Regions from separate parts of the Pseudoalteromonas sp. APC 3355 genome, predicted to be linked through region 2. Evidence: predicted binding sites of a transcription regulator. Region 2 holds the regulator's gene; the other holds the start of a gene.

Region 1 (15,948 bases), on a different contig from region 2:
ATAGCCCCTAGAAAGAACCCTTTGGGCAGCGCCTGTTTGGCATTAATGCTACGTTATCGCCCATTTATGGGGAATAACCACACTACATAGGCTTTGCCTTGCCTAAATACCAAACAGACTGCTGCAAATTTAACCTTGAAAGATCAACAGACCCTAGTACTTAGCCCAATGATACAATAGGGAATATAAACTCATAGGAGGCAGTATGATTGCACCTGTAAAAAACAAAGCCATTTTTAGCAGTAACACATTTTCGATAAACCTTGTTACTTACCCAACCAATCATAGCGTAATGAACCATATTGACCCTGTGCAGCAAGGGCGCTATTACAAGCTTAATTTTGTATTAGAGAAACCTAAAGCGGGTGGGGTATTTAAATGCTCTAAATGCATTATAAATTTATTTAATCGCGTGTATTTGTTCAGACCCGATAAGTACGAACACAGCGTATCTAAAATCGAGTCTGGAAAGCGTGTGCTACTGAGCTTTGCGCTTAATATATAATTTGCACTTTTACTTATTAATAGTCGTAGGCCTGTCCGGTGCATAAAACAGATAAGTCGCAGTACGATACAGAGGTTTCACTACAGGAATTGATAGTAAAAGCATTTCCGCCTCTGCGCATAGCATCAGCTTTAAGTAAATCAATCGCGTTTGATTTAGAGCGATTGTAACTTACATTATTGCTGCCCATGCCGTCGCCATCACAGCTTTCACCTTCTATTCGCCCTAAAAGTGTTGCGCCACTTTCGTGTGCTTCTTGGTCGCTATAAAATTGCTGTAAATCTCTTTTATTAACGTAGGTGCCAATTTCTTGAGATAAAACACCGTTGTCTATATCTGTATGATAAGTCATTCCTGAACAACCAGTTATTGTGGCCAGCACTGTTATTGTCATTATAAAACGTAGCATATTTATTAGTCCTTTAATTTATTATTTAAAGTAGTAAATTACTAATAAAATCAAATGCTGGCAATGTTTGCTAACGGGTAAATTGTTAGCATTTGTAAATGTATTTAGATTTTACTGAGCATAGGGTAAGTAAACAAAAAGAAGTGGCAAACATTAACTAACCAATGGCACATAATGGCCCACTCTAAGCGCTGCGTTTTATAAAAAATATAGCCATATCCTAAGCCTGTAATAAATGAAACCAATACATAGTTAAATCCTCCTGCAAAATGTGCCAAAGCAAACACTGCAGCTGTCATTATTGGAGCAAGTAGCGCTGGGCGAGTAGATGTGATTATTTGGCTAAGTTTGGTTTGTAATAAACCTCTAAACAAAGCTTCCTCAGCTACACAGGTAAATAAAAGATTAATAGCAATAAAGGCTAACCAAAAGTTGGGCACTTTTGGGTTAAAGCTTACAAGTCCAAGTGTTAAAGCCGCAGTGAGCGAAGCTAAAACAGTAGCAATAATTATAAAAATAGGTTGTTTAACGTTTAATGGGCCTGCTTTATTAGAGTCTGCTTTTAAAGCTTTTTTATTCGAATAAAAGTAAGCACAAAGGAATAACCCAGCCATAGCTTTATCAAAATTAGCATAAAGGGTAAAAGCAATCGCATCGCTTGTAATACGCTCATCTATAACAATAGGGAGGTTATTAAAACCAGGCACCCAATGAAGTGCTAATGCCAGTGAGGAAATTATAAAAACAGTACTTAAAATAGCGCGTATTATTGCCCACTTTGCATTTAGCACACCGTAGTATAAAACAACGTAAAGCCCAGTGCTGAGCAGAGCATACAAATTTACATAACCTTGAAAATACCCACTTACTACACTTAAAGCCATTAAGTAGTGCCAAAGGGGTTGCCGCATTATTGATATTTTGCAGTACGGAAAAACACATATAATTGATAGTGCTAATAAATAAAAGGTCATTGTTTTTTATTACTCTGTTTTATTTAACCATTAATCTAACAGATTCGACCTCTCAATATTTTTTTTCTGGTAATATAGATAGGTTATAAGCAGTTTAAGCAGTGAACAAACTATGTTAAGTCCTTTTTTTCAGCAGCATGCTGATTATGTTTCTATCTCTCGTGAGCAGGGTTGTCGCTTCGCTAAATGCGTTGCTGACGATTACAATCCACTTCATGACAAAGATGCCAAAAAGTTTTGCGCGCCAGGAGACTTACTTTTTTCATTGGTACTAGACCGCTACGGTATTAGTGAACAAATGGAATTTACTTTTGCCGGTATGGTTGATGAAAACACCAAACTACATTTCCCTGAGGGAGCAGATGAGTTTGATGTTACCAATGGCGAAAAAGTAATTTTAAAGGTAAAGCGCAGCGGTAAAACCAGCCAATGCCCAGCACTAACTAATAGTCTAATAAAAAATTATGTTGAGTTTTCTGGTACTACCTTTCCGCATGTAATTATCCCATTAATGGGCAAGCAAGAGGTAATGATAAACCCTGCTCGTCCGATGGTAATTTACGAATCAATGCTTATTAATCTTGATAACCTTGATATAACAGCGCCAGTACTTGAATTTGCAGAGCCAAGCTTTGAGTACACTGGTAAGCGCGGAAAAATTACACTACGTTTTAACCTGTTAGAAAACGGCGTTAAAGTGGGTAGTGGTGAAAAGCACATGGTGGTTTCGGGTATTCGCGAATACTGCCAAGCAACAGTTGACGATTTAATAGCGTTTTACAACGAACGTAAAGCGACACTAAAGCCAGCTTAAAGCTACAGCAAATTATAAAAGGCGCTAAATACAACAGTTATTTAGCGCCTTTTTTATTGTTTTTGCGCTAAAGCGAAAGAGAGCAATCACGATTAAATACTTTTCTGGACTGGTTAATTTACGCAGTACAGTAATATGCGTACAATAGTGCTCTTTGTTATTTTAAAGCTAAGCCTATGTCTGCCACTACGTTCTCATCACTTAATCTCGACCCGTTATTATTAACAGCGATTGAGCAAAATAATTACACTCAGCCTACCGCAATTCAGATTAAAACTATTCCGCCTATTTTAGCCGGAAGTGATGTAATGGGCAGCGCGCAAACAGGTACGGGTAAAACCGCCGCCTTTGTTTTACCTCTATTACATAAGCTTTTAAATACCCCTAAAAAAGATGAACAAGGCCTTGCCCGCGTTGTAATTTTAACGCCAACACGAGAGCTTGCTCAGCAAGTATTTGCCAGCTTTGAAAAGTACGCACAAGGCACTAATATCAATGGTGCTTTAGCCTATGGTGGTGCAAGTATTGGCCCTCAAATTAAAGCACTTAAAACAGCGCAAGTTATAGTGGCCACACCAGGGCGTTTGCTTGATCATATAGTTAAAGGCAGTGTGGTACTTTCAAGCGTAGACTCTTTAGTGTTTGACGAAGCCGACCGCATGCTTGATATGGGCTTTATTGATGAAATTAGACGTATATTGCGACATATACCAGGAGATCGCCAAACTTTACTCTTTTCTGCTACGTTTGATGACAGCGTGTTTGAACTCAGTAAAAAGTTACTTAAAAACCCAGAACTAATTGAAGTTGATAAACGTAACTCAGCCGCAGTTGAAGTAGAGCAAGTTATTTACGCTGTAGATGAAGATCGTAAGCGCGAACTTGTATCGCACATGATTGGCATGAAAAACTGGCGCCAAGTGCTTATTTTTACTCGCACAAAACAAATGGCCGATCAGCTTGCTAAAGAAATGTGTAAAGATGGGTTAAAAACCGAATCAATCCATGGCGATAAATCGCAAGGCGCACGTGACCGTGCATTGCAAAACTTTAAAGAGGGTATTACACGCGTACTTGTTGCAACCGACGTCGCTGCGCGTGGTTTAGATATTTCTACACTTAGATACGTAATTAATTTTGAACTGCCTTACATTGCTGAGGATTACGTACACCGTATTGGCCGTACAGGTCGCGCTGGTGAACAAGGGCTTGCTATGTCATTGGTAAGTCTTGATGAGCAATGGCTGCTAGAAGAAATTGAAGTATTACTCGATACGCGTTTAACGCCGCAGTGGTTAGAAGGTTACGAGCCTGACTTAAATAAAAAGCCCAAAGATAATCGTAAAAATACGAATAAATCTCGAAAAGATCGCGATAAAAAACGCATTACAGGTAAAAGAGAGCCAAGTAGACGTCGTAAATAATAGCTTTTACTTTACTTTTTTGCCTATACTGGAGCTATTAAATAGCCGAGGTAAAGTTAATGTTTGAAACTGATAAATGGGCATTCTCTGGTGTTGATGGCCAAATATCTTTGCATAAATGGCAAAAAACAATGGACCTTATCACGGGGCTTTTTTCAGCCCCGTCTGGTTATATAGTTCAGGCAACAAGCAAAGGCTATCGCGTTGTTATTAGAAATAACGAAGGTGGCTCAAGCTTTGAAACCAACCCGATACTTCCCCCTCAAACTCCTCTTTTTTGTCGGCACGTCGCTGAAACTAATAATATTTTATATGTTAATGATGCAAGCAATAACGATGCATGGAACACCCTACCAGAAGTAGTTGAGGACGGTGTTGAATCCTACCTAGGCTTACCTATTCATTGGCCAGAAGGTGAAGTATTTGGCACGCTATGCTTAAAAGACACTAAAATAACTAGCTATACCGATGAATACTTTGAACTCATAGAGCAACTACGCGATTTAATTGAAGACGACCTAGCGCTTGTTTACAGCTATGAACAAATGCGCGAAATAGCCATGTTAGACTCATTAACAGATATTTATAATCGCCGAGCACTTAACTTACTAGCTCAGCAAAAGCTTAATTTAGCGCTACGTTTAGGTTTTGACGTGTGTTGCTTGTTTATAGATATAAACGACTTTAAAAAATTAAACGACACCTTTGGACATGAAGTAGGTGACAAAGCCTTAATTATATTGGCAGATACGCTAAAAACGCATTTAAGAGATGCCGATATAGTAGGGCGCTTAGGTGGCGATGAGTTTGTTGCAGTAATGCAATTAAGCGATAAGAGTAAAATTAATTACATCATGGATAAAATATCCTCTGAGTATTCAAAAGCTTTACTCAAAGAAGACGTTTGCGATTTATCGCTCAGCATAGGTTATAGTTTTACTAATAAACAAAAGCAGCCCTTTGAAGCGCTATTAAATGATGCAGACCACGCAATGTATAAAAATAAACAAGCGTATAAGCTCGCTAAAAAAGAACAATAATAAAAGGAAGTTCGTCATGACTCATGCCACAAAAACTTGGCTGGTTTTTTCTGCGATAGGTTTTATTTTTTCATTAGCAATAATAAGCTTATTTGAAGCGCTTCCTAGCATTAGATTTATATCTGATGAGGGAATTATTTTTGGTGTTATGTGCTCATCGATGGGGTTTGCCTTAAAAAGGCTTGAGAGTAATAACCAAAAATAGCTTTCATGGATAGCTTAAGCTGCAAATTTTTACTTGTACTTATTAATTTATTTTTCAAAGTACGGACATAAAAAAGCAAGCCATGAGGCTTGCCAAGAAGGGTGTTAATTAGCTCTAACCTAGCCTTTAAGCTATTAGTTTTTCGGCTAGGTTTAATTCCATAATGGCTTTTAATAAACGGTATAAGTTAATTGACGCGTCAATTTCTTCTTTACGGTTTGTTAAGCTTTCAATATTTAAGCCCAGTGGTACATCTAAATGCGCACAGCTTTTAAGTATTAAGTCGAGGTTTTCGCGGCAAATACGTACTGATTCGCTTAATGTATTGTCTGCATCAAGCATGCGCCATTTAGTTGCCTCTGGCACTGAGATACCCAACCATTGCATAAACTCTAAGGTTTTTTCGCCGCCGCACGGGGTAAACGTTAATATAATACGTTGTGGTGTAATACCCTGCGCTTTACATGTACGTGCGTAGCTAGTGATTAGCTCTATAGTCGCTTGTGCATCGTAAACAGCTTGCGATATAAAAAACTGACAACCTTGTGCTGTTTTTTCTATTAATCGTTCGTGCTCATTTCGTTTACTTGAATGGCGCTCGGCAATCGTAACGCCACCTAAAAAGAAATCATCTGACTGCTCAGCCAAAGCTTTATACGCATCTGGCAGGCTTAGCTTTATATCGCCTATCGATGATGGGCTACCTACTAAAACTACATTTTGTAAATCGTAGTCGTTTTTAGTTTCACTTAGCCAATCTTTAAATTCGCCTACGCCACGCTGCGCCACACTTTTATAAGTAATTACATCTTGTGCAGATAAATTACGAAGTAAATGGCTGTATTCACGCGGATCAACGGTTTGTTTAAACGCAAATGGACGGTCTTGATTAGTGCGGCTGCTTTCGTCTTGAATGTCGTAAATTATCACGCCGTCGTATTCAATTTCGTGTAAGCGACCTAATAGCTTTTCTGCAATGGTTTTTAATTGCGCTTTATCGGTGCCAATTTTAGGCGGGGTAGTACCAATAAGATAAACACCTTGGTTGGTGTCCACTATCTTCTCTTTTAGTGATAAAGCCATAATCCTCATTCCAGCTAAGTTTGTTTTGATGGATTTAATATAGCAGCCATTTAGACGTCTAGATAGATTTATTTAATGAAAGTTTTTCAATTAACATGATGTTTATTCATAGTGCTTGTTCCCATAATTTATAATTGACACAGTTGTTTACATAATAAATTCCCTTGGGGCTCTTATATTTATTGGCTTTGGGGCATAATTAAAGAGTTAAATCTGACAACAAATTTGCTCAATTTAAAAAGGGACAACAATGAAATTTAAATTATTAGCAACCAGCTTAGCGGTATCGCTGGCGTTAACAGGTTGCGCCATGCAACAAAACCAAAGCACGCAAACAACAGCACAAAAAGAACAAGTAAATAAAGCTGATGACCGTGTTTTTTCGCAAGATTACTTAATTGAAGAGCTAGAAAACGGCTTACGTGTCATGGTTGTTAAAACCGATTACCCTGATGTAGTGTCGCTGCAAATTCCGGTATCGGTTGGGTCGCGTAACGAAGTTGAAGAGGGTAAAACAGGCTTTGCTCACTTTTTTGAACACATGATGTTTAAAGGCTCACAAAAATACCCTGAAGATGTGTACTCAGACATATTAAAAAATTCAGGTGTTGATAACCGCGCTTATACAACAAACGATTACACAAATTACCATTTAAACTTTTCGAAGCAGCACCTTGATAAAGTACTTGAGCTTGAAGCTGATATTTTTCAAAACTTAACCTACACCGAAGAGCAATTTAGAACCGAAGCACAAACGGTAAAAGGTGAGTACTTAAAAAACAACGCGAGCCCAATTCGTAAATTATTAAGCGCTGTACGCGAAGAAGCGTTTGATAAGCACACGTATAAACACACCACTATGGGCTTTTTTAAAGACATAGAAGCCATGCCAGATCAAATGGCCTATGGTAAAGAATTTTTTGCTAAGTTTTATAAGCCTGAGTATGTGTCACTTGTCATCGTGGGCGATGTAGACCCGCAAGCAACAATGGCAATGGTTAAAAAGCATTGGGGCAGCTGGGAAAAGGGTAACTATGTTGCTGACATTAAAGCAGAACCAGTTCAACAAGCACCAAAATATTTGCACCAGCAAGATGAAGCGCTACCAGGGCATTGGTTACTCGTATCGTACAAAGGCGCTGCGTGGGAGCCCGCTAAAAAAGACAGAGCGGCACTAGATTTAATCTCACAGCTTTATTTTTCAAATAATTCAGATTTATATCAAGAGCTAGTGGTCGACAAACAAATTGCCAGCCAAATGTTTACCTATAACCCAGAGACTAAAGATCCGGGTTTATTACACGTATTTGTTAAAGTAGAAAACGCAGACGATTTAGCCACTGCGCGCGATGCCATTAACCGAACTTATGCAAAAGCACGCACTGAGCTTGTTGATGAGCAAAAGCTCAGTGATTTAAAATCGAACCTTAAATACAGCTTTATAAATGGCTTAGATTCGTCGCAAGCGATTGCATCAACACTTGCTAGTTACATGCATTTTGAGCGCGATCCTGAGGTTATAAACCAGCTGTATAAATCGGCAGATAACATTACCAGCGCAGATATTAAAGCCGTTGCTAATAAATACTTTACTGATAACGCACGTACCACATTAACAATGTCGGCACTTGATAAAGCCCCAGGTTTTGAGCAAGAAGTTAATTTAAATGCGCTTACTGCAAAGCTTGAACAAGCACCTGCGGCACCTGTATTTAAAGTACTTGATAAAACCAATAGCTCGCCGTTAATCGATGTTAACTTTTTATTCAATACCGGCGCGGCTGCCGACCCTCAAGACAAAAAAGGTGTTGCTGCGTTAACTGCGGCAATGCTTGCACAAGGTGGCTCAGAGGCGACAAGCTATAAAGATATTCAAAAAGCACTTTATCCGCTTGCAGGTAGCTTTGGTTATCAAATAGATAAAGAAATGCTGTCGTTCCAAGGACGTATTCATAAAGACAATGCAGCGCAGTGGTATTCACTTGTGAGCGATCAATTATTAAACCCAGGCTTTAGAGAGGATGACTTTAAACGCCTTAAAAAAGAAATGATCGATGGCATTAAGTCAGGCTTAAAAGCATCTAACGATGAAGAGCTAGGTAAAGAAGTGCTCTACAGTGCGCTTTACAAAAATCACCCTTACGAAAGTTACAACTACGGTGATATTTCGGATTTAGAAGCGTTGACGCTAGATGATGTTAAAGCGTTTTATAACAGCGAGCTTACGCAATCTAAACTCACGGTTGGCTTAATTGGGGCTGTGCCTGCAAATCTTAGAGCTAAAATGATGAGCGATTTTGCAACGCTACCAAAGGGTGAGCAAAGCCGTTTAAGTATTCCTGATGCGCCAGCGCTTAAAGGTCATCATGCAACTATTGTAGAAAAGTCAGCGCAATCGACGGCGGTATCGTTTGGTTTTCCTATTGATACAATTAGAAGTAGCGAAGACTGGACAGCCCTTTGGCTTGTGCGTTCGTACTTTGGTGAGCACCGTAGTTCTAACAGCTTTTTATATGAGCGCATTCGTGAAACTCGCGGCATGAACTATGGCGATTACGCATACATTGAATACTTTCCACGTGGTATGTTTCAAACCAAGCCTGATGCAAACCTAGGGCGCTCTGAGCAAATATTTCAAGTGTGGTTACGCCCACTTCGCTCTAATAACGATGCGCACTTTGCAACACGTACCGCCTTGTTTGAACTAGATAAGCTAATTAAAAATGGCATGAGCGAAGATGACTTTGAAGCAACGCGTAACTTTTTAATTAACTTTGTGCCGCAAATGGTTGCAAGTCAAAACCGCCAATTAGGTTACGCGCTTGATAGCGAATTTTACAACACTGATAACTTTGTAAGTTACGTAACTAATAAACTTAAAACGCTAACGCTTGCTGATGTTAATCGCGTTATTAAAGAAAACTTACAAACAGACAATGTTCACTATGTGTTTATTACTGGTGACGGCGCTGATATGCAAAAACGTTTAGCATCGCAGCAAACCTCACCAATGGTTTACAACACTAATAAACCTGCTGAGTTGGTTACTGAGGATAAAGTAATTGCTGATTATAAATTAGCAATTCCTGCAAAAAATATTAAAGTGATGAAAGTCGATAAAGTATTTCAATAATTTAAGTGTTTTTAAACTATCTTTAAATGTATAAAAAATGCCCCAGTGCTTAAAGCTCTGGGGCATTTTTATTATTTAATAATGAAACTTAATAAACAGTTATACCTAATAACCAGAACAAATAACTAAGGGATTAACACCTTAGTGGTTAAATCCGTTAGACTTGGGAAAAGGCTATTTTATATCAACTTAAGGCAGTGCAGTATTATGCGTCATGCAATTTGGCAACAGCTTCGCGACGAAGCTAACGATGTAGTAAAACGTGAACCATTATTAGCAAGTCATGTTTATTCATGTGTTTTAAATCATGATTGTTTAGGTTCGGCATTGAGCTTTATTGTTGCTAATAAGTTGGCTGATGCGGTGGTATCTGCATTCACTATCCGAGAGCTGTTTGACCAAGCATTTGTAAAATGTGACCGTATGCTATCTTTTGTTGCTGAGGATATTAAAGCGGTAAAAGACCGCGACCCTGCATCAGAAACCTATCTTACGGTTATATTAAATCTAAAAGGTTTTCATGCTATTCAGGCGCACCGTTTGGCTAATTGCTTGTGGCAACAAAACCGCAAAGAGCTAGCGCGCTTTATTCAAAGCCGTAACTCTGAAGTGTTTGGGGTCGATATTCACCCTGCATGCAAAGTGGGTAAAGGCATTATGTTTGACCACGCAACCGGTATTGTTATTGGTGAAACAGCGGTAATAGAAGATAACGTATCAATTTTGCAATCTGTAACGCTTGGCGGTACGGGTAATGAGCAGGGCGATCGTCATCCTAAAATTAGAGCGGGCGTATTAATTGGCGCCGGCGCTAAAGTACTTGGTAATATTGAAGTAGGTGAGGGCGCACGAATTGGTGCGGGCTCAGTTGTACTTAGCAATGTTCCACCACACACAACCGCTGTTGGCGTACCCGCTAAAATTATTGGTCGACCGGATTGTGAGTGTCCGGCGCAAAGTATGAACCAAAACTTTTTAGCAAATCCTGAGCCTGAAAACGAATCGCACACGAGTGCAATGCTATAAGTAATTAAAAATAATAAAACTTAAAAGGAATTAACATGAACAAGAATAGTTTATTGGCTCTAGGGATTGGGTTTATTGCGGGTGTAGGTTTAACTTGGAGCTACTTTAATGCAGCTTCAAGTCATCCAGAATCTGTTAAGTCGCAGCCAAGTTATGAAAAACAGAAAAAGCTTCATACTGAACAACAAAGTAATGAGGTATTGAGTAATGCAGACTCTGCAGTACCTGAGCAAGTCGCTAGTATAGAGCCCGCTGAAGACACGCCTACAACCAATTCAGAAACCCAAATGCTTGATGAACTACCTTTAGAAGAGCAAGTAACTCAGCTTAAACAACAGCTTGCAGAGCAAAAAGCGACAGTTAAAAGTATTTTAAAGCAGATGAGGGGCCCTTCAGATTTTGAGCAGATTTTACGTGATAAATTTGAAAATCAAACGCGCGATGAAGAATGGGCTTATCGTACTGAAATGGCATTACAAGATTTTTTATTAACAGCTGATTTATCAATTATTCCTGACGTTGTTAGTGCAAAATGTAAAAAAACAGTATGTGAATTTGAACTTGCCGCTCCTACTGATAACGACACATTTGGTAATGCTCAATGGCGAGAGCTAAACGATAAGTTGATGGAACAAGAGTTTTGGCAACAATTTAAAAGCACTACCTCCACATCGAGCGATAGCGAACTTAAAATGTTGCTAAGTACAGAGCTTTAAATAATTTGTGATTCTATAGAGCCATCAACGAGCTCTGTAACTAAAACATCGCCTGTTTTAATTTGCCCCACAGATTTAACTACTTTCCCTTGCTGTGTTTTAGTGATGCTATAACCGCGCGCTAAAACATTAAGCGGACTTACCGAGTCTAACCTGCTTGCTTGCAGTGCTAAGCTATTATTCGCTTGTTGTAACTGATGCTGTATAGCTTGGTTTAGCCTAGCTTGTAATTGCGAGAGTTGATGGCTTGCTGAAGCGAGTTTTTTATCAGGTGATTGGCGCATCAAACGCGGCGTTAAGTTATTGAGTGTGCGTTCTTGTTGGTATAAACGATTACGCATAGCTTGTTGCAGCGCAATGCTTAGCTCATCCAAACGTTGTGATTTTTGACTAAGCTGATTACGCGGATGACACAAATTAAGGCGGTGTTGTAACTGTGTTGCTAATGCGCGTTTATCGGCAATACCGTGCTTAAACGCGTTAGATAAACGATTAACTAATTGTGTTACTTTGTTGTGTAACTCTTGCGTATTTGGGCTTACAAGCTCAGCTGCGGCTGATGGAGTTGCTGCACGAACATCAGCAACGTAATCGCTAATGGTTGTATCTATTTCATGGCCTACTGCACTTACTATAGGTAATTCACTTTCAAAAATAGCCCGTGCGAGCTGTTCGTGATTAAAGCACCATAAATCTTCAAGTGATCCGCCGCCTCGTCCTAAAATAAGTACGTCTACTTCATCACGCGCATTTGCTAACTCTATTTGATTAATTAAATGTAGGTGTGCTTCTTTGCCTTGTACCATAGCAGGGTAAATGATTACTTCTAACTGCGGCGCACGGCGTTTAAGTACCGTTAAAATATCTTTTATAGCAGCGCCGGTTGCTGAGGTAATAACACCAATACGATTAATATTTTGCGGAAGTGGTTTTTTATACGCAGAGCTAAATAATCCTTCGGCGGCCAAACGCATTTTAAGCGCATCGAATTCTTGTTTTAGCTGACCTTCGCCGGCCGGTTCCATATGCTCAACAATAAGCTGGTAGTCACCGCGAGGTTCATAAAGTGATACACGCGCTTTTACTGTAACTTGCGCGCCATTTGCAGGGCGATAGCTTTGGTTGCGATTATTCCCACGCCACATAGCGGCTTTAATTTGTGCTTTATCGTCTTTTAACGAAAAGTACCAATGGCCGGATGCAGGGGTAATAAAGTTAGAAATTTCGCCCGTGAGCACTAAAGATGCAAAACCTTGCTCAAGGATTGTGCGAATTTCTCTATTAAGGCGTGAAACGGTGTAAACCGCCTGCGAAGGCTTCGAAAACATAAAAAACAACCTAAAACTATTTATTGCACTACTTTATCATAAATATTTGCGAAATATTATTTACTCATGCCAACAACGCTGTTAAAATTTGGCCGCAATTCCTTATCTTAGATCCACATGTGAGAAGTTGCCAAAATGCTTAGAATCGCTAAAGAAGCTCTTACCTTTGATGACGTACTTTTAGTACCTGGTCATTCTACTGTTTTGCCACACACGGCAAATATTTCAACTCGCTTAACGCGTGGTATCAAACTTAACTTGCCGCTTATTTCAGCATCTATGGATACTGTTACAGAAGCTCGTTTAGCTATTGCCCTTGCGCAAGAAGGTGGTCTTGGTTTTATTCATAAAAACATGACTATTGAAGAACAAGCGAAAAACGTACGTAAAGTTAAAACCTACGAAGCAGGTATTGTTTCATACCCTGTAACGGTTACTGCCGATTTAACAATTGCAGATGCAATTGAGCTTTCGCACGAAAAAGGTTTTTCAGGCTTTCCGGTTACCGACAGCAATAATGTGCTTGTAGGCATTGTTACTAGTCGTGATATGCGTTTTGAAACTAAGCTTGAACAGCCTGTTTCTACCGTTATGACTAAAAAAGAAAAGCTTGTTACCGTTAAAGAGGGCGCAGCACGCGAAGAGATTTTAGGCTTAATGCACGAACACCGCATTGAAAAAATCTTAGTTGTTGATGATGAATTTAAACTCAAAGGCATGATCACAGTAAAAGATTACCAAAAAGCCCAAGACAAACCTGACGCATGTAAAGATGACCAAGGTCGTTTACGTGTAGGTGCTGCTGTAAGTGTTGGCGCAGGTACTGATGAGCGCATTGCTGCATTAGTAGAAGCGGGTATTGATGTTTTACTTATCGATACATCGCATGGTCACTCTCAAGGCGTTATTGACCGTGTTACTAAAACTCGCAAAGAGTACCCAGACTTACAAATTATTGCAGGTAACATTGCAACAGCTGAAGGTGCGATTGCACTAGCTGATGCCGGAGCGGATGCAGTTAAAGTAGGTATCGGCCCTGGTTCTATCTGTACTACACGTATTGTTACCGGTTGTGGCGTTCCACAAATTACCGCTATTTCAGATGCTGTTGAAGGCTTAAAAGGTCGCGACATTCCTGTTATTGCTGATGGTGGCATTCGTTTTTCTGGTGATATTGTTAAAGCACTTGTTGCTGGTGCATCGTGTGTAATGGTGGGTTCTCTTCTTGCTGGTACAGAAGAAGCACCAGGTGAAGTTGAATTGTACCAAGGCCGTTATTACAAATCTTACCGTGGTATGGGCTCATTGGGCGCGATGGATCAAAAAGAAGGTTCATCAGATCGTTACTTCCAAAAATCAAATGAAGCTGACAAGTTAGTACCTGAAGGTATTGAAGGTCGCGTAGCTTACAAAGGTCCTATTGCAACGATTATTCATCAGCAAGTGGGTGGCTTACGTAGTGCTATGGGCTTAACGGGTTGTGCAACAATTGAAGAGCTTAATACAAAACCACAATTTGTACGTGTTACTTCAGCGGGTATGGGTGAGTCGCACGTTCATGATGTGCAAATCACTAAAGAAGCACCAAATTACCGCTTAGGTTAAGCAGCGTAATTAATTTAATATACTGGGCTTGCTTTGCAAGCCCTCTTTTTAGTCGTTTACATTAACAAACGGCATTTAGCATCAGACTTTACGAGATACTCCATGAGCAAAGATATTCACGATTCACGAATTCTCATTTTAGACTTTGGTTCACAATACACTCAATTAATCGCCCGTCGTGTGCGTGAAATTGGTGTTTACTGTGAACTTTGGGCATGGGATGTGACTGAAGAGCAAATCCGCGAGTTCAACCCACAAGGTATTATTCTTTCTGGTGGTCCAGAATCAACAACACTTGAAAACAGCCCGCGCGCTCCTGAGTATGTATTTAATGCAGGCGTTCCTGTGCTAGGTATTTGCTACGGTATGCAAACAATGGCAGCTCAACTTGGTGGAAGTGTACACAGCTCTGATAAAAAAGAGTTTGGCTACGCACAAGTTGAAAAAGTAGGCAGCTGTGCATTATTTGATGCAATTGAAGACCATATTACTGATGGCGGCAACGGCATACTTGACGTATGGATGAGTCATGGCGATAAAGTAATGGACATTCCAGCTGATTTTACAACAACAGCTAAAACATCTACTTGTCCACATGCTGCAATGTCTAACGAAGAAAAGCGTTTTTACGGCGTACAATTTCACCCAGAAGTAACGCATACTCATCAAGGGTTACGTTTGCTTGAGCGTTTCGCTATTGATATTTGTGGCTGTGAAAAATTATGGACTCCTGCAAAAATCATTGATGATGCTATTGAGCGTATTAAAGAAACTGTAGGTGATGACGAAGTTATTTTAGGTCTCTCTGGTGGTGTTGATTCATCAGTTGTGGCTATGCTTATTCACCGTGCAATTGGCGCAAAGCTAACATGTGTATTTGTTGATAATGGTTTACTTCGTTTAAACGAAGGTCAGCAAGTGATGGACATGTTTGGTAATAAATTTGGCTTAAACATTGTAAAAGTTGAAGCTGAAGAGCAGTTTTTAAATGATTTAGCTGGTAAGTCAGACCCAGAAGATAAACGTAAAGCCATTGGTCACACGTTTATTAATGTATTTGATGAGCAAGCCAAAAAGCTTAAAAATGCGAAATGGTTAGCGCAAGGTACAATTTACCCTGACGTTATTGAATCTGCGGCATCTGCCACAGGTAAAGCGCATGTTATTAAATCTCACCACAATGTGGGCGGATTACCAGATGACATGAAAATGGGCCTTGTTGAGCCATTGCGTGAATTATTCAAAGATGAAGTGCGTAAAATTGGTCTAGAACTTGGTTTACCGTACGACATGCTTTACCGTCATCCTTTCCCTGGACCAGGTTTAGGTGTACGTGTACTTGGCGAAATCAAAAAAGAGTACTGTGATTTACTACGCCGCGCAGATGCGATTTTCATTGAAGAGCTACACAAAGCTGAGCTTTACCATAAAGTAAGCCAAGCGTTTACTGTATTCTTACCAGTTAAATCGGTAGGGGTTATGGGCGATGCACGTAAGTACGATTGGGTTGTATCACTTCGTTGTGTAGAAACAATCGACTTTATGACAGCACGCTGGTCACATTTACCATATGAGTTTTTAGGTGTGGTTTCAAACCGTATCATTAACGAAATTGATGGTATTTCTCGTGTTGTTTACGATATTTCAGGTAAACCACCTGCAACTATCGAATGGGAATAATTGATT
Region 2 (15,948 bases):
ATGAAAGCCGCACTTGAGGGAACACCTGAAGCGCCAATTGAGCCACCTGAGGGGCTTGTTTCGATTCGTATTGATTTAGCCACTGGTTTGCTAAGCCACAAGAATGACTACACCAGCCGCTTTGAATACTTCGAAAAAGGCACTGCACCGACAAAGTATGTGCTATCTCAGCCAAACGATATATTTGAAGAAGACACAAAAACCGAAGAAGAGCTATTTTAATAATACCTCTGTAATACAAAAACGGCAGCTTATTTAAGCTGCCGTTTTAATTTAAATAATGGCTTATTTTAAGTTTTGAACAAGCCAATATAAGTCAGAGTGTACACCCGCAGCGGTTACTTCTTTCCCAGCCCCAGGCCCCTGAATCACAAGCGCGTTATCACTATACCATTTGCTATTAATTACAAAAATATTATCGCCAGGTGTAAGGTTTGCTAACGCATCCCCATTGGGCACATACGTAATTCCTACTTTAGCGATAACTTCAGTTTTTGTTATATCTAATAGGCCTGTGTATCTCAGTACTGAGTTATTAGCTTTTGCTGTATCAGCATGCTCTTCAATGAACGCATCTAGCTGGGCTTTATTGTTTAGAAAGTCTTCCCAGCTTCCTAGCGCAAGCGCACCGGGCATTAATGCCGATAAGCTAATATCATCAAGCTCAAGCTCTATACCTAACTCTCGGGCTAAAATAAGTAACTTACGCTGCATATCTCGTCCAGATAAATCCTCGCGAGGGTCAGGCTCTGTGAACCCCATTTTCTGTGCTTCTAATACCAACTCAGAAAAAGCAGTCGTACCATCATACTTACTACATAACCACGAAAGCGTACCCGAGAATACGCCTTCAATACGCGTAATTTTATCACCACTATTTTGCAAATCAGCCAAAGCAAAATTGATAGGTAAGCCTGCGCCTACACTTGTATTATATCGCCAATGTAAATTACGTTCGCCAAGGTTACTACGAAGTGCTTTATACCAAGAAGTCGGTGCTGTACCTGCATATTTGTTAGCACTAATTAAATGACAATCTCTGTCTACAAAATCTGTATATAAAAAGCTAAACTGCTCACTTGCGGTAATATCAATTAACACTTTATGTTCGTAGTCAAGCTCGCTTATCGCATTAAGTAAATCCGCAGTTTCATAGCTATTCGCCTCATGCTGCCATTGAGTTTTCCATTGCGATATATTTATGCCACTTGCATTAAATAACATATGTTTAGAGCGAACCAGCGCTACCAATTTAATACTAAAGTCGTCTGATAAACGCTCAAATTGTGCCGATAACTGCTCAATAAAAGCATCGCCTACATTGCCAAGGCCCGCAACTATAACGGCTATTTCTTGGCCTTTATTGATTAGCTTATCGTGTAAGGCGCTTTGTATATCGCTATCTATAAATTGGTCTGTTAGTAATAAAACATAACCATTATCTTGATGCACAAAACGCGGTTTTATAGTCTGCTCAGCTAATACTTCTAAAGCTTGCAGTTTAAGTACACTAATGTCTTGCTCAGGGGCAACAATTGCACAGCCATTTAAATTTGACTCACTAATATTAGCTCTACCAGCAAAGTAATTAATAACTTGATATGTTTGTGCAGCCGGTACTACTAAATACACTTCACCATTATGGTTAAAATGATGAAGGCTATGCTGAATAAGCTGACTAACGCTTGCGACCTCACCTTCACTTAATCCTTCAACCATTAACAGATCAACATTTTGCAGCGTGGTTATAAAGCGCTTGTTCTTTGCTGAACCTTCTTTTACTATATCTGTTGGGCTTGCTTGCACATCAAAACTACTACGAACAGCTAGCTTAATATCGCTGTTTTTAAGTGGCGATAGTGTTTTTGCATGTAATACAGGGTTACCCAAACGAGCTAATAAATTAGCTTGCCCGCGACAAATTTTGCCGTATTTAATCGCTTTTTTTACCTTTCGAGGATCAGTGCTAAACACTCCCTGTGTATCGGTCCAAATACATACTTGCTTAGCATTACAGTAATTTGCAAGTAGTGTTGCACTATAATCGCTACCGTTGCGTCCAAGTGTTACGGTCTCACCTTTCGTATCAGCGGCAATAAACCCAGTAACAACATTTATTTTATTAGGCAAAATTGACTGTCGACATTGCTGCGCATTTTGCGCATGCATTAATTCACCATCGTTTAAGGTAAAAAGACTACGGGCATCTTGAGCACACGCCTCAATATTTAGCTGCTGTAAATAAGTAGCGAGTAAACGTGCTGACCACAGTTCACCATGCGCAAGTAACGCAGCCTCTTTTAGCTGCTCAGCTTGAGCAAGTTCTGCAATATTACTAAGCTCGGTATTTAGTGTTTTAAGTGCGCTGCGCTTTAAATCAGCTTGTAACAACTGCTCAATTAAATCGCTTTGATGGTTATTTAACTGCAGTAAAATATCAGCGACAGCTTGCGTGTCTTGCAGCTGATAACTTTGCCACAACGACACAAGTGTATCTGTAGTCTTACCTGCAGCAGATACCACAACACAGTCGCCCGGCTGAGTATGCCCAATAATTATTTTAGCTACGCTTTGATAGCGCTCACTAGAGCTTAAGCTTGAACCACCAAATTTATGTACACAATTGACCATATTTATACCAATTAGCTTAATTAAGTTGTCTATTTTGAGGTAAGAAAACCGTATCGATAATAAGGCAAAAATTTCGTTATTTAGTTGTTCTATATTAGGAATTTTTAACGATGTTATCGTGCGGTTTAATCCCTCAAATTGATTAGGGCGTGTTGATCTTTGTGGATTGAAATTTGTTCAATCCAAGGAAGATTAAATCGTGGCGCGAGGTTTGTAACCTAGTGGGCTAAGTAAAAACCGAGCAACAAAGAGTTAATCGTCCCTAGAAAGAACCCAAAGGGCAGCGCATGTTTGGTATTTACGCTGCGTTATCGCCTATTCATGGGGAATAACCACACTACATAGGCTCCGCCTTGCCTAAAAACCAAACATACTGCTGCAAATTCACCCACCAAAGATCAACACGCCCTAGGTATTATTGCGGATTGGTATTACTTACCAAAGCGCTGGACGGGCTGCACTTAATTTAACGTTTCCACCAGAAGTGCCAGCACCTTTGCCTATACGGCCAACATTTTTATTTTGCCCTGGTTTTACAAGTTCAAATACTCGTTCAAAGTCAGCTATTAAATCGTGTATATCTTCAATCCCAACCGAAATACGAATAAGCGTATCGCCCACACCCGCTTCTAAACGTGCCTTTGCCTCCATGCCTGCGTGCGTCATAGTTGCGGGGTGACAAATTAAACTCTCTACGCCACCTAGTGACTCAGCTAAACTAAACGTTTTAAGACTAGTTAAAAATGCTGCAGCGTCGTTTATATCGCCTTTAATATCAAAACTAACCATGCCACCAAAGCCAAGTTGTTGTGCTTTAGCAAGCTCATGCTGAGGATGTGACTCAAGTCCTGGATAGTAAACTTGGCTTACAAAATTGGAGCTTTCAAGGTACTTAGCTATTGCTAGCGCATTTTCTTGGTGCTGCCTTAAGCGCACATTTAAAGTACGTAGACCACGAAGCGTTAAATAACTATCAAAAGGGGCGCCCGTAATACCAATATTATTTGCCCACCAAGCAAGCTCATCACCAAGCTCTTGTGTTGCAGCAATAACAGCGCCGCCCACTACATCTGAGTGCCCGTTAATGTATTTAGTAGTTGAATGCACCACAATATCTACACCAAACTTAATAGGGTTTTGTAAGGCAGGAGACAAAAACGTGTTATCTGCGGCAACCAATGCACCGCATTGCTTAGCAACATCGGTAACCGCTTTAATATCGGTTAAACGAAGTACTGGGTTACTTGGAGTCTCTATCCAAATAAGCTTAGGTTTAATTGCTAAAATTTGTTGAAGGCTTTCTTCTTTTGTTAAATCTAATACTTCAAGCTTCAATAGTCCGCGTTTTTGTAACGATGTAAATAAACGATAGCTACCACCATAACAATCATGTGGAATTACTAACGTGTCGTCACTGTTAAGTAGCTGAGTAGCTAAATGCACGGCTGCCATACCAGTGGCCGTAATTATGCCGCTAGCGCCGCCTTCAAGCTTAGCAAGCGTCTCTGCTAAAATATCACGATTAGGGTTACCACTGCGGCCATAATCATACTCACGCTTGGTATCAAAGTCGGCAAACGAATAAGTCGTTGATAAATAAATTGGCGGCACCACTGCACCATGATGTTTATCAGCATCAACGCCGTTACGTACAGCAATGGTCGCTTTGTTTTTTTCGCTCATATTCGTCACCTGATTAATTTGGATGTTTAGACGTCTAAAAGAGTAAGTTATCCGTTTTAATAAGTCAAAGTATTTTAAAGCTCTAGATGGCTAAAGTTAGGAAAGGCGTTTGCTAGTATCACATTTTAGCTCACAAAAGTGAGCTTATTTTTACATCCCAAATAGGCTTATTAAGATAGATCGGTATCTATTATTTGACTATCTTTTTTAAATCGATAGAATTTCACGCATATTTACACGCTTTTTATACCGTGTGAGAAATTAATAATCTGAGGCAACGATACATCTTATGGCTAAATGGAATGGTGAGTATATTCACCCATACGCAGAACACGGGAAAAAATCAGAGCAAGTTAAAAAGATCACCGTTTCGATCCCGCTAAATGTATTAAAAGTTTTAACGGATGAGCGTACGCGTCGTCAAATCAACAACCTTCGCCATGCAACAAATAGTGAATTGCTGTGTGAGGCGTTTTTGCATGCATTTACTGGTCAACCTTTACCAAATGACGATGACTTACGTAAAGACAACGCAGAAAAAGTACCAGAAGAAGTTAAAAAGATAATGCAAGAAATGGGTTTAGAAGTGCCTATTTTAAACGAAGAATAAATCGTTACCTTTTTAATCAAAAAACCTCAGCATTGCTGAGGTTTTTTTGTTTAAGCGTTATATATATTACGCCATATAATTTTCAGGCAAGTCAATTTGCGCAACACCCGACTCTACCGCAGCAAGTGCTACAGCTTTAGCTATACGCGGTAGTAAACGCGGATCCATTGGTTTTGGAATAATGTACTGCGCACCAAATTCTAGCTTATCTACGCCTGCGGCTTTTAAAACCTCTGCAGGTACAGGCTCTTTGGCAATACTACGAATAGCCTCAACTGCAGCAATTTTCATTTCATCATTAATCGCGCTTGCACGTACATCAAGCGCACCACGGAAAATAAACGGAAAACATAAAACATTATTTACTTGGTTAGGGTAATCAGAGCGCCCTGTTGCCATAATTAAATCGTTGCGTGCGCCGTGAGCAAGTGCAGGATCGATCTCTGGATCTGGGTTTGAACATGCAAACACGACCGGTTTTTCTGCCATTAGTTTTAAATCTTCGGCAGCTAACAAGTTAGGACCCGAAACACCAACAAACACATCAGCATCTGCAATTACATCTTGCAATGTGCGTTTATCGGTATTGTTAGCAAAAAGCTGTTTATATTCATTTAAATCATCGCGACGAGTATGAATAACACCTTTGCGGTCAAGCATATAAATGTGTTCACGCAGTGCACCACACTTAATTAACAGTTCCATACACGCAACTGCAGCAGCGCCTGCACCTAAACATACAATTATTGCATCTTCAATTGATTTACCTTGTACTTCTAGCGCATTTAACATGCCGGCAGCCGTAACAATGGCGGTACCGTGTTGGTCATCATGAAAAACAGGAATGCTACAACGCTCTATTAATGCTTTTTCAATTTCAAAACACTCTGGTGCTTTAATATCTTCAAGGTTAATACCACCGAATGTGTCAGCAATATTGGCAACCGTGTTAATAAAGTCTTCTGTTGTTTTGTGCTTTACTTCAATATCAATAGAATCAAGCCCTGCAAAACGTTTAAACAATAACGCCTTGCCTTCCATTACGGGCTTAGACGCTAAAGGACCTAAATTACCCAAGCCCAAAATTGCAGTACCATTAGTGATAACCGCAACCATGTTACCTTTACCGGTATATTTATATGCATTTGCAGGATCTGCGGCAATTTCACGTACAGGTTCAGCGACACCTGGGCTATAAGCTAGGGCTAAGTCTTGAACTGTTTCAGCTGGTTTTGTTAGCTCAATGCTAATTTTACCAGGTACGGGATGTGAGTGATAATGTAGTGCTTGTTCACGAAAGTCAGACATAACGCGATGGTATCCTGCAATTTAAGTTAAAGTGAGAGGTGGAGTCTTGGGGTACGATACCCTTATTATTTTTAAATTCCAAGCAATATCAGGTCTATCCTGTTATATGCTATATCCTTTAATTTTAAGAGGTTTTTCAGTAACTTTGCAGGATTATATAAACATTTGATAAATAAAAATTCACCAAAAAAGTAAGTTTTGAGGTGCGTTTATGTCTACTACAATATTAAAAAAATGTATGTTTAATGCATCATCATAAACTTAAAATAACAGCCTACTACACTACTTTAAAAACAGATAAGCCCACGTTAGCTACTTTTATCAACCTAGTTAAAATTTGTACTATTTAAAATATAGAGAATATCTATCGATTTGTCTGTAAAGGTTTATGCATACTCAGAATAAGAATAGGAAATAGTTATGCAAGGTGTGATGTAGCTCGAGCAAGCTAAATAAGATAAGAAGTAGTAAATTTTAGACACAAAAAAAGCACCCTAAGGTGCTTTTTTTAACTAAACAGCAATGATTACTTCTTGCTGCTAAGTGCACCGAAGCGCTTGTTGAAGCGATCAACACGGCCGCCAGTGTCTAAAATCTTTTGCTTACCAGTGTAAAACGGGTGACACGCAGAACATACGTCTAAGTGAATGTCTTTACAAAGAGTTGAGCTAGTTTCGAATTTGTTTCCGCATGAACATGTTGCAGAAATTACTTCGTACTTAGGGTGAATACCTTCTTTCATAGGAACCTCTAGTTAAGGCCGCATCGCTCTCCAAACCCGAAGTCTGGCACCATACGTCGTTAAAACAAATTTGTTGGTGGCGGATTTTATCCAACAACCTTCCCCTGCACAAGTATTTATTTATCTTTTCGCTAAAAAAGTGAACAATCTCTTTCTCTAGTACTATTGCTAGTAGGTTTTTAGCGGTATTTTTAGTACATTACAGCATTAATTTTACGGGTTGAGTTGTTATGAGTTTTGTTGAAGTTGCTATTAAAGTCCCGCTTCCACGCACCTTTGATTATAAAATAGAAGAGCAGCTCAGTGGCTTATCAACACCCATACTACCGGGCATGCGGGTTTTAGTACCTTTTGGTAATCAAAAAAAAGTAGCTGTTGTTCTGGGTATTAAAAACAGTACCGACGTCCCTTTAGATAAAATTAAGAATATTATAGAGGTAATAGACGACACCCCTATTTTAAGCGCCCAACATTTAGAACTCCTTAGCTTTACTGCCCGCTATTATTGCTATCCCTTAGGCGAAACTATTCACATAGCGCTACCGAGTGCACTTCGCCAAGGTGAATCGCCAGATAAAACCAGTATTAACATGGTTGCTCTGACAGAAAAAGGCGCAAAAGTACCGTCATTAAAAGCCAAAACACAACTCAATTTATTAAAGCAGTTATCGCAATCGGGGAAATCATCGTTAACCGAATTAAAAGCTCTTGGCTTTAGCAAAAAAACAATAGATAGCCTAATAGATAAAGAACTCATTACGCAAACTATTGAACACGATAACCAATGGCAAAGCGTTGCACCAACTGTCGGTAGTAAACCTGTACTTAATAAAGAACAAGCGGTTGCTTGTACAGCAATAAATCAAAGTAGTGGATTTAGCAGCTTTTTATTAGAAGGCGTAACTGGCAGTGGTAAAACAGAAGTGTATTTACAGTGCCTAGAAGAAGTATTAAAACGTGGCGAGCAAGCATTAGTATTAGTGCCAGAAATAGGCTTAACGCCACAAACTGTAAACCGTTTTCGTCGCCGCTTTCCTGATACACCCATTATGCTTTGGCATTCAGCCCTTACCGACAACGAGCGATTACAAACATGGCGTTTTTGCGAAAAAGGCAGTTGTGCAATAGTTATAGGCACACGTTCGAGTATTTTTCTGCCATTTTTAAAACTCGGTATGATAGTTGTCGATGAAGAGCACGATTCATCATTTAAGCAACAAGATACCCTTCGTTACCATGCTCGTGATTTAGCTGCATACAGAGCTTTTCAGCATAAAATACCACTTATATTAGGCAGTGCTACACCCGCACTTGAAACACTTCACAAAGCAATTAATAACAAATATCAGCTACTAAGTTTAACCGAGCGCGCGCAAACTGCGACAGATAACCAATTTAAGTTACTCGATATGAAAGGCCAACCCGACCAAGCAGGTATTGCACATGCAAGCCTTGCAACTATGCGCCAACACTTAAATCGCGGTAAACAGGTTATGGTTTTTTTAAATCGTCGAGGTTTTTCACCCACTCTTATTTGCCATGAATGTGGCTGGCTAAGTGAATGTAAACGCTGCAGTACCAGCGCCACATTTCATAAAGCGATTGGCCAAATGATTTGTCATCACTGTGGCGATCAATACCCTGTTCCTCACCAATGTCCTGATTGTGGAAGTACGCAAATATTTCCAAATGGCAAAGGTACAGAGCAAATTGAAGAGTTTTTATCGACCGAGTTTCCAGATACACCCGTTACTCGCATAGACCGCGATTCAACTCGCCGTAAAGGCAGCCTTGAAAAAGCACTAGATGAAATAAACCTAGGCGGTGCACGCATTTTAGTTGGCACACAAATGCTTGCCAAAGGCCATCACTTTGCAGATGTAAGCCTTGTTATAATTTTAGACGTAGATAGCGGCTTATACTCATGCGACTTTAGAGCAACAGAACATTTAGCGCAATTAGTCACCCAAGTAGCGGGGCGTGCTGGACGTTCAGGAGAGCCTGGTCAAGTGTTATTACAAACACACTTTCCAGAACACCCACTTTTACAAGACTTAGTTAATAATGGTTACCAAGACTTTGCTCGTTTTGCACTGAGTGAACGCGATGATGCAGACTTACCACCCATTACAAATATGGCTATTGTCCGTGCACAAGGACACAGCATTAAGCTAGTCGTCGATTTTTTGACGGATTTGGTTCCTGTGAATGGGGTATCTGGTATACAATTGCTCGGTCCGATCCCTGCTCCACTTGAAAAAGTCGCAGGTATGTATCGTTTTCAATTACATATTCAAGCGCAAGATCGCCGCATATTACATCAGTACCTTGCGCAAATGGTTGATTATTTAAGTTCAAGTAAACTTGCACAAAAAGTACGCTGGAGCTTAGACGTAGACCCTATAGACATGATTTAGGTTAAGGCCAAAATAACACCATGGCACAGCACGATTATATTAACAAAAAGCCTGCAGGCAGAAACAGTAAAAAAAACGCACCCGCTAAAAAACCATTTCCTATTCTTTTAGCTGTCATAGCCATCTTACTCGTCGGTGGTTTTGCTTATACATTATGGTTTATTAAAAGTAATGCAGATCCAAAACTTGTCGAAAAACAAGCAAACCCCACTGCGCCCGCAAAAGTAGAAGTGGTTATTCCACGCACACCAGAGTTTATTAAAGAAATTAGAAACCACGAGATTCAAGTTGAAGTGAAGGAACTTGAGCAAAAAGGCCCTTACGTTATGCAGTGTGGTTCGTTTAAAACCCACGCACAAGCGGAATCGCTAAAAGCTAAAATAGCATTTGCAGGCCTCATTTCTGAAATAAAACAGGCAGAAGGCAGCAATGGTACTTGGTATAAAGTGCGCTTAGGCCCTTATAAAACCAAACGCCAAGCCGAAAGTGATAAAAACAAACTTAAACGTGTAAAAATAGTCGGCTGCGGAATTTGGGGCTGGACTTGAAAATAAACCATTCACCCATATAACCTCTTCATAATCGTTTTTTACGAGTTGCCTCTGCAGCTCGATGATGAGGAATAACATGACTACTATCGTAAGTGTACGCCGTGGCGACAAGGTTGTAATTGGCGGCGATGGCCAAGTGTCTCTTGGTAATACCGTAATGAAGGGCAACGCCCGTAAAGTTCGACGTCTTTATAATGGCAAAGTAATCGCTGGTTTTGCCGGTGGTACTGCTGATGCCTTCACTCTTTTCGAACGCTTCGAAAGCAAATTAGAAATGCACCAAGGAAACCTAACTAAAGCCGCAGTAGAAATGGCTAAAGATTGGCGCAGCGACCGTGCACTTCGAAAACTCGAAGCTCTGCTCGCTGTAGCAGACGAAACAGCCTCTTTAATTATTACCGGTAATGGCGATGTGGTTCAACCTGAAAACGACCTAATTGCAATTGGCAGTGGTGGTAACTTTGCACAATCAGCGGCAACCGCCCTTTTAGAAAATACAGATTTAAGCGCTCGTGAAATAGTAGAGAAAAGCTTAACTATTGCAGGCAACATCTGCGTATTTACTAATAACTTCCAAACAATCGAAGAATTATAATAGGAACTATCATGTCTGATATGACCCCAAGAGAAATTGTTCACGAGCTAGATCAGCACATTATAGGTCAGGCTAAAGCAAAAAAAGCAGTGGCTATCGCACTTCGTAACCGCTGGCGTCGCATGCAACTAAAAGAAGATTTACGCAGCGAAGTTACACCAAAAAACATTTTAATGATTGGTCCAACCGGTGTAGGTAAAACAGAAATTGCCCGCCGATTAGCAAAACTTGCTAACGCACCCTTTATTAAAGTAGAAGCGACTAAGTTCACTGAAGTTGGCTATGTTGGTAAAGAAGTTGAGACTATCATCCGCGATTTAGTCGATGTATCAATTAAAATGACTCGCGAACAGCAGACTAAGAAATTTAAACATCGCGCCGAAGAAGCAGCAGAAGAGCGCATTTTAGATGCCCTTTTACCACCAGCGAAAGATCAATACGGCGAAACGCAGCGTGATGATAACTCATCAACTCGCCAAGCGTTCCGTAAAAAGCTACGTGAAGGTCAGCTAGACGATAAAGAAATTGAAATCGATTTAGCACAAGCACAACCAAACGTAGAAATTATGGCGCCTCCTGGTATGGAAGATATGACCAACCAGCTACAAAGCATGTTTCAAAACATGGGCGGCGATAAGCGCACTAAGCGTAAACTAAAAATCAAAGAAGCCTTCAAACTATTAACGGAAGAAGAAGCCGCTAAATTAGTAAATCCTGAAGAGCTAAAAGAACAAGCTATTTTTGCAGTAGAGCAAAACGGTATTGTGTTTATTGATGAAATAGACAAAATTTGTAAGCGCGGCGATTCGTCAGGCCCAGATGTGAGCCGAGAAGGTGTTCAGCGCGACTTACTACCGCTAATTGAAGGTTCAACTGTAAATACTAAGCACGGAATGGTTAAAACTGACCATATGCTGTTTATTGCCTCTGGTGCGTTTCAGATGGCAAAGCCATCAGATATGATCCCAGAGCTACAGGGCCGCTTACCTATTCGAGTAGAACTTGAAGCACTTACTGCAGATGACTTTAAACGCATCCTTACAGAGCCTCATGCATCGCTTACCGAGCAACAACGAGAGCTGCTTAAAACTGAGCAGGTATCGATTGAGTTTAGCGACGATGCAATTGAGCGTATTGCCAAAGCAGCTTGGCAAGTTAACGAGAAAACCGAAAACATCGGTGCTCGTCGTCTACACACTGTAATGGAAAGATTGATGGAAGAAATTTCATACGATGCTTCTGAAAAAGCAGGCTCGTCATTAGTAATCGACGCCGCTTATGTTGAAAAACACTTAGGTGCACTTGTTGAAGATGAAGACTTAAGCCGCTTTATTCTATAAAACGAATATAAACGTTATACTAAAAGCCTCCAGATTGGGGGCTTTTTAATGGGATATATTAAATGAAACACGTAACAAAAGTGCATTACCACAGTGTAAGTAAAAATCTAGATGTTTACTTTGATGATGACAGTAAAGCTGTATTTAGCTGTGAGTTTTTACGTGTACACTCCCCTTCAGCTGAAGTGCAGGGCCATGGCTCTGGCCCAATGAAGCTAGTACTTAATAAGCAAGCTGTAGGAATAAAAAGTATTGTACCTGTTGGGCATTACGCACTTCGTTTAGATTTTGACGATGGCCATAACAGCGGACTATTTAGCTGGCGCTACTTTGAAAAACTACAACAGCAACAAGATACATTGTGGAGTGAATATTTAGCGCGGGTAACTGAACACGAAAAAAGTAAAGATAGCGTGCCTATAAAATTTGTTCCTTAAACTTTATAGGCCCGTTCTATTAAGCGTTATTAAACCTTAAATTTATCAATTGCAGTGAACAGAACGCGAGCCTGCTCAGAGACCTCTTCACTTGTTTGCGCATTGTTAGCAGCATGTTCAGTTGCGTCTTGTGCAATATCGCGAATTCTTACTACATTTTTATTAACCTCTGATGCCACTTGGCTTTGCTCATCAATAGCAACTGCTATTTGAGAGCTCATTTCCATTATTGTTTGTACATCCTCAGTAATTGCGCCCAATAGCTCACCTGCTTTAATTGCTTGTGAGGCACTTTCATCACCTTGAGAGCGACATTTGTGCATAATACTCACCACTTCTTGAGTACGCTGCTGTAAGGTACTTATAATACCTTCAATCTCACTTGTAGACTCTTGAGTACGCTTTGCTAATGAACGAACCTCATCTGCAACAACAGCAAAACCACGACCATACTCACCAGCACGGGCCGCTTCTATTGCCGCATTAAGTGCAAGTAAATTTGTTTGATCTGCAATCGCTCGAATTACATCAAGCACTGAACCAATTGTTTCACCATCTTTTTCAAGTTGCGACACTACATTTGATGCATTCCCCAGCGAATCAGATAGGGCCCTAATGTGCTTAACGGTAGAATCTACTTCACTACGCCCTTGTTGTGCACTTAAATTTGTTGACTCTGCTTTTTTCGCAGCCGCCTCAGTATTATGTGAAATATCCTGAATCGTCGCCTGCATTTCGGTGGCTGCAGTTGCAACCATGTCGGCTTCATGTAGTTGCTCTTGCATACCAGAGCTTGTTGCTGCGGTACTTTCTGATAAATGCTCTGTTGCTACATTAAGCGTGTTTAAAGCACCATTAACTTCGTTAATTAAGTTCTTAAAATCGCCTATTAAGCTATTAAAGTCGACCGTCATGGTGGTAATTTCGTCTTTACCAGTTTGCTCTATCATCACGCTCAAATCATTATTACGACGAATATCGTTAATAGTGTGATAAACCCGCTCAATAGGTACAATAATGGAGTGGCTTGTAAAATAAACGAGTGCTAATACAATCACACCTGCAATCACAAATACCAAAATAGCTAAAAATTGAGCCTGCTCTACACTTTGTTCTACTTGTAACTTAGTGTCTTTAACGATTTTAGAAACAATGGCGTCGCTTTTATCTACACTGTCACGCATTACTCCAAGTGCGCCTGACTCAAGATCTAGCCCTAGCTTAGTTTGCGCCTGCACAAGTGTTTGAAATTCGCTTTGGTATATATCAATCAAAGGATTAATTTGTGCTTTATAGTCGCTTGGCAGCTGTGCTGCAGCTATCTGCTGCTTAAATGTATTAATTCCCTCATTAAAACGCCCTAGGTACTTAATATCAAATCTCAGCATGAAATCTTTTTCTGAGCGTCTTAGTTGCAGCATTGACGACACCAGTTGGTAATTTTGCTGCTCTTTTAATAGTTGCTCAACTTCATGAACCGAGCTTCTAAGCTTGCCATATAACCCGTCGGTCGGGGTTAAACCAATTTCTTTTTGAAGCTTAACAACAGTATTAAAATCATTATTATAGCTATTTATTAGTTGCTCAAAGCGCTGAACTTGCTCCTGTGCAATACCTTGGTTAGCCATTAACTGTTGTAACTTTTTTACTTTATCACTTAACTGCTCAAAATCCGTTTCAAATGCAGTTAACGCGTCTTCTTGTTTATAAAACAAAAAGTTTTTTTCATGTTTACGCAATGCTAATGCATGTACGTTGAGCTCTTCTGCTAATTGAATAGTCTTGTTTAAGCTCAGGGTTGTACGTGATTCAAAAATAATCACGCATAAAAGGACCACCATTGCTAAACCAACAACGACTGCGTTTAATTGTAAACGTCGTTTGATTGTTAAGTTTTGTAAAAAATTCATCGCTAACGCCTTTTTTAAATATGCATTTTTATTATAGCTAATAGATCAAAAGCGACTAATTAATTTAACTTTTTATTATTGGTAATTTTAAACAGTTTAAATGTGATGGCTATAAGGCGACACTATCCCACAAACCTTTATGTAACGATTGTGTGTTATTCCATTGTTGTTTAACCAACCAATCAATTAAAGGCGCGGGGTCGCTGGGGTAATTTATTTGCTTGTTTTGCGGCGCGCTATTCCAATCATCAAGGGCTTGTGGGTTTAAATAGTTCATAACATGCGCCATGCCCATGGCAAATAAAGTTTGTGCATTTGCTGCTTGCTCAAACTGACCATCTAAAGGCTTTAATAGTAACTTTTTACCTAACTTAAGCGCTTCACTGGCAAGCTCAAATCCCGCATTACCAATAACGCCACTTGTGTTTGCTAAGTCGTTTAAAAAACCAGAGCGTGAAGGGGCACGTAAATGTATATGTCCAAAAGACTGATTGCAGGCATTTGGGTGATAGCAATAAAATTCTTTTTCGGGAAAGTCTTTTAAATAATCAACAACGCTATCTAAGTTTTCGAAAGGTAAATATACCAATACCTTGTTCATTACGGCTACAGGGTTGTCGTGATTATGATGAGCAATAAAAGGCGGTATTATATTATTTGCAAATGGTTGCCAGTGCACGCCTAAATAGGTAGTCGCTGGTGCATAATGCTTGATAAGTGATTTTCTCAGTACGCCACGACCAAACATAGGTACGTTATCTGACAAAAATGCTGCTTGGTGACTAATGCCAATAACGGGTATACCTGCCCGTTTTGCAGCCCATGCTGTCACAGGCTCGAAGTCGTTAAGTACAAAATCGTACTGTTTTATCTCAAGCGATTTTATATCACTCACCAACTTACAAATTCGCATGTTTTTAAGTGTTTTTAAATTTTTAACTTGCCCATTTTCAGTGCTAAACGATAAACCGCGATACGCTTTATAATCTGAGAATTCGTGCATATCAAAGTAATCTTTATTTGCGCGCCCTGAAAACACATAATCAACATCAATACCGAGCTTATTAAAGCAGCTTGCCATAACCCGAGCGCGCGTTATATGACCATTACCGGTACCTTGCACTCCATACAATATTTTCATGCAGGCACCACAAGTGCTAACGCAAATAAACCACAAAAACTACCAATCGTTGCGCCTATTATAATATCAGCAGGAAAGTGCACACCTAATACCACACGAGACATAGCAACGCCGGTAGCCCAACTAAATAGTAGTAATGCATATTCTGGAAAAAAATGGCTTAATATAATTGCCACTAAAAAGGCAGCAGCACTGTGACCCGATGGTAAACTAAATTTATCGCTTGGTACTATATAGGCATTTGTTACTAAGCAGTCGCATGGACGGATCCGAGCAAATCTATTTTTAGCTAGTAGGTAAATAGGTCTTTCTATAGCAAAACCAATTAATATAGTGACAGGCAATAATTGGTGCTGTTCATTATTACTAAGCCACCACACTGCTAAGCATATTAATATATAAAGCCCACCATCACCGCTTTTAGACAAACCAAAGGCCATTATTTTAAACCACCTCGGTGAATTGCAATTAAACAAAGTTAAAAATAATTGCTCATCTATCTGAGTTACCTTTTTAAGCATATTATTATTCATCACCATCCCTCATTGCATAACATATGAACACCGATTTAGCTTATGTGTTG

The links. The regulator MetJ, encoded in region 2, represses methionine synthesis genes. The targets are predictions, from matches to a motif close to TAGACGTCTAGACGTCTA.
Positions count from the first base shown of each region.
Region 1: QMA08_RS04300 (methylenetetrahydrofolate reductase) is a predicted target of MetJ. The motif match lies at 6,498-6,515, and genes of this name have one in related genera.

Region 1 covers NZ_JASDDB010000002.1:216,534-232,481, forward strand. Annotated here, with positions in the region: gene QMA08_RS04265 (hypothetical protein) at 206-505, shown strand; gene QMA08_RS04270 (hypothetical protein) at 522-914, opposite strand; gene QMA08_RS04275 (CPBP family intramembrane glutamic endopeptidase) at 1,019-1,798, opposite strand; gene QMA08_RS04280 (DUF3581 domain-containing protein) at 2,001-2,702, shown strand; gene QMA08_RS04285 (DEAD/DEAH box helicase) at 2,879-4,126, shown strand; gene QMA08_RS04290 (sensor domain-containing diguanylate cyclase) at 4,186-5,166, shown strand; gene QMA08_RS04295 (hypothetical protein) at 5,183-5,371, shown strand; gene QMA08_RS04300 (methylenetetrahydrofolate reductase) at 5,498-6,454, opposite strand; gene QMA08_RS04305 (pitrilysin family protein) at 6,705-9,587, shown strand; gene cysE (serine O-acetyltransferase) at 9,795-10,613, shown strand; gene QMA08_RS04315 (hypothetical protein) at 10,649-11,329, shown strand; gene xseA (exodeoxyribonuclease VII large subunit) at 11,326-12,657, opposite strand; gene guaB (IMP dehydrogenase) at 12,793-14,262, shown strand; gene guaA (glutamine-hydrolyzing GMP synthase) at 14,365-15,942, shown strand.
Region 2 covers NZ_JASDDB010000009.1:184,656-200,603, forward strand. Annotated here, with positions in the region: gene QMA08_RS13395 (PBP1A family penicillin-binding protein) at 1-222, shown strand, start outside; gene metL (bifunctional aspartate kinase/homoserine dehydrogenase II) at 286-2,631, opposite strand; gene metB (cystathionine gamma-synthase) at 3,067-4,314, opposite strand; gene metJ (met regulon transcriptional regulator MetJ) at 4,604-4,924, shown strand; gene QMA08_RS13415 (malic enzyme-like NAD(P)-binding protein) at 4,991-6,232, opposite strand; gene rpmE (50S ribosomal protein L31) at 6,759-6,974, opposite strand; gene priA (primosomal protein N') at 7,205-9,391, shown strand; gene QMA08_RS13430 (SPOR domain-containing protein) at 9,412-9,939, shown strand; gene hslV (ATP-dependent protease subunit HslV) at 10,019-10,537, shown strand; gene hslU (HslU--HslV peptidase ATPase subunit) at 10,549-11,877, shown strand; gene QMA08_RS13445 (gamma-butyrobetaine hydroxylase-like domain-containing protein) at 11,940-12,314, shown strand; gene QMA08_RS13450 (methyl-accepting chemotaxis protein) at 12,344-14,224, opposite strand; gene QMA08_RS13455 (MJ1255/VC2487 family glycosyltransferase) at 14,334-15,365, opposite strand; gene QMA08_RS13460 (phosphatase PAP2 family protein) at 15,362-15,901, opposite strand.